Aureispira sp. CCB-E: one gene and its partner. The main gene of each other region encodes a partner of the protein of the gene in region 2 in a complex. Links are inferred from orthologs where the notes say so. Each region holds a gene or a part of one and is shown on either strand. Other genes may lie near its edges.

What was found. The genes of interacting proteins can lie anywhere in the genome.
Region 1: the proteins of pheS (region 2) and pheT are in contact, whole or in part, in a crystal structure (PDB 6P24), measured with the Escherichia coli proteins. The link is inferred for Aureispira sp. CCB-E from one-to-one orthologs.

Annotation. Positions count from the first base shown.
Region 1 is NZ_CP133671.1:6,670,614-6,673,821, reverse strand. What follows is about bases 74-3,202. They hold pheT (phenylalanine--tRNA ligase subunit beta), read right to left. Parts: upstream 2,816-3,202; coding sequence 332-2,815; downstream 74-331. Other genes in these bases: QP953_RS25920 (hypothetical protein), read right to left, coding at 74-235. Also shown: more of QP953_RS25920, read right to left, coding at 1-73.
Region 2 is NZ_CP133671.1:606,682-609,691, forward strand. Bases 79-3,009 are described here. They hold pheS (phenylalanine--tRNA ligase subunit alpha), read right to left. Parts: upstream 2,098-3,009; coding sequence 1,060-2,097; downstream 79-1,059. Other genes in these bases: QP953_RS02260 (hypothetical protein), read right to left, coding at 102-524; QP953_RS02265 (hypothetical protein), read right to left, coding at 587-1,015; QP953_RS02275 (SIMPL domain-containing protein), read left to right, coding at 2,454-3,009. Also shown: more of QP953_RS02275, read left to right, coding at 3,010-3,010.

The DNA of each region.
Region 1 (3,208 bases), 6.1 Mb from region 2 along the record:
TTATTCCTTCCGTGTCCTCTTTGTAAGTTAGTTCTAGTTTTTGTGTTTTGTTTGCGAGTTCTTTAACTTCGTCTGCTTGTCCAGCAAGCTGTTGCCTCAATGCTTCATTCTCTTTTTCTAGCCTACGGCGCACGATTAACAAATCTTCACAAATTTCTTTGAATTGAAGATTTTGTTCTACTAGTTTTATTACTTTTCTCTCTATCTCCTCTAACTTTACCTCTAAGGTACTCATTTTTGGTAATTCTAAAAAAATTATGAATTATTAAAGTAAAATTGATGGTTGGGGAAATTAAATGAATAGATACCCAAACCATCAATTTTGAATGCTTTACTTACGAATGAGGGCGTTTAATTTTTTCTCATAAGTAGCAATTAGTTTTGACATAACTTTGTCAATATCTTTATCTTTTAATGTTTTATTGTCGTCTTGAAAGATAAAACTAACCGAGCAAGATTTTTTGCCTGCTCCAATTTGCGCTTCATTTTCATAAACATCAAATAAATTCGTTGCTTGCAATTGTTTGCCACCAGTTTTAACCGCAATGCCCAAAATTTCGTTGTAGCCAACTGTTTGATCCAAGACCAAAGCCAAGTCACGACGAACAGCAGGGTATTTTGACATTGCTTGATACTTCATTTTGTGTTTTTTCAAAATTTGAAGTATGGTGTCAAAATCAAAATCAGCATAAAACACCTCTTGTTTGATGCCCATGCCTAAGGCAATGTTCCCATCTAAACGCCCAAAAGATACAATTTCTTGTTTCCCTCTATGATATTTCAAACCATAGGTGAATACTTCGTTGTCCTCTTTAAGAGGCGTACATTGAATCGAACTAGGCAATATACCTAAACGAGTCATAAGATGTTCAACATAAGCTTTTAACGTATAAAAGCTAACTTTGTTTTCCTTTTGATGCCAATTTTCTGGATTGCGTTGACCAGTTAGGAACAAACTGATGTGTTGTTGTTCAAAATAATCTCTATTTCCTTGTCCATCAATTACTTTTTTGAAGTAAGTTTTGCCAAATTCATACAACTTTAAATCTTGATTTTGGCGGTTTTGGTTGTGAACAATGGCTTCTAGACCACTAAAAAGCATACTTGGACGCATCAAGTCTAGGTGTTGGTTGGATGTATTGTTAACATACACCAAACTATCTTCATCCTGAGGCAAATGCTTTTTGTAATAATCAGAACGCGTCATAGAGGTTGCCATCATCTCATTAAAACCAGAACTTGTTAACAAATCAGCAATTAAGTTCTTTACTTTGAAAGGGTTAGGAGTTGGAGCAAACGACAACACAGAGTGTACGGTTGTAGGCGTTTCTACTTTGTTGTAGCCATAAATTCTCAAGATTTCCTCAATAACGTCCGCATCTCTAGTAACATCAACTTTGTTGGTGGGAACATCTACTGTAAACGCTTCTGCATTTTCTTCTAGGATGTTCATGTCTAAATAACCCAAGATTTTCTTAATATCTTCTTTGGGGATATCTGCACCAATTAAGTCAGTTACTTTCTCAAAACGAACCGTTACTTGTGCTCTTTGAACAGGCTTTGGATAAATATCAATGACTTCTGAAGCAATTGTACCACCAGCATACTCTTTGATTAGCAATGCCGCTCGTTTCAAAGCGTATAGAGTTCCATTTGGATCTACTCCCTTTTCAAAACGAGTAGCAGCATCTGTACGCAACAAATGGCGCATGCTTGAACGGCGAATAGAAATTGCATCAAAAAAAGCAGATTCTAAGAAAATATTAGTAGTTGTTTGGGTAACGCCAGATTGGATACCTCCAAATACACCTGCAATGCACATGCCATTGCCATTCCCATCGCAAATCATCAAATCCTCGTGACTTAGTTTGCGTTCTACCTCATCTAGTGTTGTGAATTTTGTTTGATCTGCTAGGTTTTTAACAACTACTTTTTTGCCTTCAATTTGGTCATAGTCAAACGCATGTAGGGGCTGACCAAGCTCATGAAGCACATAGTTGGTAATATCGACAACATTGTTTTTAGGTTCAATGCCGATGGCTTTTAGGTGGTTTTGCATCCATAGAGGAGCGTCTTGAATGGTTACCCCTTCAATGCAAACCCCAGTATACCTTGGACACGCATCTTGATTTTCAACATTGACATCAATGTTTAAATTGTGATTGTCAATAGAGAAATTGGAGACATCAGGTTGTTCAAATGTTCCTTGGTTGGTATAATTTGTTTTGAGAGCGGCAGCCAAATCAAAAGCAACTCCTAAATGCCCTGTTGCATCTGAACGGTTGGGGGTTAAGCCAATTTCATAAACCACATCGCTGACAACACGATCGGAAAAATAAGTAGCAGCAGGCATACCAGCACTTGCTTTTTCATCGTCTAGTATCATAATGCCATCGTGTGAAGTGCCTAAGCCAATCTCATCTTCTGCGCAAATCATTCCAATAGATTCCTCACCACGTATTTTTCCCTTTTTGATTTTAAAAGATTTGCCATCTTCAGCATACAAGGTCGTTCCAACAGTCGCCACAACAACTTTTTTGCCAACTGCCTGTGGGGCATTAGGTGCTCCACAAACAATTTGTAACGGTGCTTCTGCACCAATATTAACCGTTGTGATAGACAATTTATCTGCATCAGGGTGTTTCTGGCAAGTCAATACTTCGCCAATGACCAATCCTGCTAGGCTACCTTTGATGTTCTCAAAAATGTCCATTCCCTCTACTTCTAAACCTATATTCGTTAGAATGTCACTGACTTCCTCTTTGGATTCGTTTACGTTAACGTATTGTTTTAACCAATTTAGTGAAACTTTCATGGTTTGTATTTATGTTATGAATAGTAGTTGTTAAAATCAATAGTTCGCTCGACTATTAGCAAGCTATTATAAAATAAAACACAAAGATATAAATTTTCCTAGATTTTAGTATTAAAATATTTAAGAGACTCTTGTAGTTCTCAATAGGATGAGTAGAAGCTATTTAGTAATGTTCAGAACAAATTAATAGCATAGAATAAAAAGCTTGTGTTTCGTGCTTTGAGTATGGTCTTTATATTAGAAGGTAAGTAATTGTTCAAAAAAAATAACAAGTACCACGCAGTAGCAGCGTAGCTAAAACAGCCTTCTTTTTGCGCTACTCTTCATCAGAAAAACTTGTCTTAGCTCGCTAAGTCTTCCTTTTTCTTCTTGGATTAGCAAAAAAATAATCCC
Region 2 (3,010 bases):
ATGAGTTAACAGTCGTATCGGTAGACGAGGATTTGCACGCAGAAAAGCAAAAAAGGACCACTGTTAGCAGTAGTCCTTTTAATATTGTGGGTATATTTTTTTTATTCCGCATTAGATTCTTTGGGTTGATCAACCAACCATTTTCCTCCCTCTTGAATTACGGTAATACTTTTGCAATTGCCTGTAATTTCTTCACAACAGTCACAACTAGCTTTTTGATCGGAAGTAGTGCATTTGATTGTAATGTTCTGACTTACATCTAGCCCGCCAAAAAGAGAGTTGATTTGATCTTCTTTGCCCATTTGCTGGAGCATATCAATACGAGTAGCCATAAAGTCCATCACAGGATCTGTGCGGTTGGATGTAAATTCTTTTGCGCCTTCAAAATCATTTGCCTTTATTTTTTGGATAAAGCTTTCCATTGTTTCATCAGGAGAGCCCTTAGAATTTGTTGAGCCAGAAGATTCACACCCCAAAAAAACAAATAGGGAACAGAAAAGAGTAGCGAAAAGAATATGTTTCATTGGTCAATTGTTTTAGTAGTCCATTGATTTATTTAATAATGGGATTCTTATAAGAAGAATTCCTAATAAGGAAAATCCATTTGAGCAAACCACTTTTCGTCTTGTTGAACCATTGTTAATTCAACATCAAATTCTGGATTGCAACATAGTTGGCAAATCGTAGTGCCACTTTTCTCAGCACAAGTAACTTTGGAAACTTCCATTTTGTAAGGAGCAATCAATTCCTCTTTTTCTTCAGCATTAATCATCTTTAGATTCGTAGCAAAATCTCTTAACGATTCTTGAGTTGATTTCGTTCCGTATAATTTAGCTTTTTCAAAATCCTCTGCTTTCAGAGCTTCAAAGAAACCTTTAGCTGCTGCTTCAGGAGTACTTTGATCCGTTTGAGGCTCAGACGTGCACGCAATATTTAAAAACAATAAAAAAACTAAGGCAGTCAATAAACGCATGATAGTATATTTTAGTAGTTTGTCAACTTTTATCTTAAGCATTCCATATAGTGTTGAAAACCCAATCAGTTGGCGATCAATTTATATTAGAATATTGCTGTTTTCTTAAACTGACGTAAGAAACGAACATCATTTTCAAATAATAGTCGAATGTCATCAATTTGATACTTTAACATGGCGATACGTTCCACACCCATTCCAAATGCAAATCCAGAATATTTATCCGTATCAATACCGCAATTTTTTAAGACCGCAGGGTCAACCATGCCACATCCCAAAATTTCAAGCCAGCCTGTTCCCTTTGTAATACGTTTGTCGGCTTCTGTTTCGCACCCCCACCAAACATCTACTTCTGCACTGGGTTCTGTAAACGGAAAGAAAGAAGGACGCATACGAATCTTAGTAGCTCCAAACATCTCTTTCGCAAAGTAGTAAATGGTCTGACGTAGATCTGCAAAACTTACTTTTTCGGCAATATACAAACCCTCTACTTGATGAAATTGGCAGTGTGCTCGAGAAGAAATCGTCTCGTTTCTATAAACACGACCAGGTGCAATAATACGTATCGGTGGTTTTTGATTCATCATAACATGAGACTGAACAGAAGACGTATGAGTACGCAACAATCGGCTAGGGTCATTCAAGATATAGTAGGTGTCCTGCATATCCCTAGCAGGATGATCTTCTGGCGTATTCAAAGCCGTAAAGTTGTGCCAATCGTCTTCAATTTCACTATCTTCTGCTACTGTAAAACCAAGTCGATCAAAAATTTCAATCATTTGATTTAGAACCAAAGAAACAGGGTGTCTAGACCCCAATTCTAAGGCTTCTGCTGGTGCCGTCAAATCTATTGCTTCGACCTGATTCGCAGCTTGCGCTGTTAGCGCTTGTTGAGCAGCATTAAACTTTGCCTCAGCAGCCTGCTTGACTTCATTGACAAATTGCCCATATTCTTTTTTGCGTTCATTAGGGATGTTGCGGATTTCACCAAACAAAGGTTTGATGGTATTTTTTGTTCCTAAATATTGTATGCGGAAAGCTTCTAAAGCTTCTTTATTATCAATAACAGCCGCTTCAATTGCTTGTTGTATTTCTTTTACTTTATCAAATGCTTCAATGACCATAAAGCTAGTTGGTTGTTTCTTTATTAAATAAATACGACTAAAAGAGTACTTGGTGGATTGTTGTTTGATTGTTAATTGTTTGCAGTCTCAAATTTGAAAATAGATTAGATTAACAATCAAGCGAATACAATTTTTCCACGAAGTATTGACAAAAATAGCTTTTTCTTTAGCTAATGTCAAAAAAACGACCCATATGTTTATATTCTAACTGAATTACAAGTAGGAAGTCTTCCACAATAGATTCTAACTTCTTTTGAATCGTAGTAGCGCAACGGAGTATTATATTCTGAAATCTTTTTATTATTTTGGTTAGAAACATCAAGAACATCAACTTTATCAATTACAAACCAAGAACAATGAAGAAGATATTTTATACCATACTATTGTTGTCAACAATGAGCAGTTTGATAATGGCACAGGCAACAGGTAATCGAAATTATGCCAAAAGAGCAAAGGGAAATGTGAATTACAATAATAATACCTACAACGATTATTCAGAAGTTCCTCAGAATATAGAACCCAATGTTACGTTAGGGCAAGGCAAGTTGGTTACCCTAGAAGTTCAAATATTGAGCAATCAAAAAGCAGATACCTATGTGGCGATATTTAACCTAACACAAATGGGAAAAACGGTTGATGAAACCAATCGGCTACTAACTGACCGGTACAATGGTTTTGCGCAAGAATTGCAAAGTGTGGGAATTCCTAAAGACGCAATTTATTTGGATATGATTTCTTTTGTCCCCTTGTATGAATATGAAAAAGAAAAAAAAATCTTCTCCAAAACCCATAATGAAGTGCCCAAAGGCTTTGAAATGCAGCAAAATGTACACATCAAGTACAACGACATGAGTATGATGCCTAAGATCATGTCCGTAGCAGCAAAATATGAAATCTTTGATTTAGTGAAGAT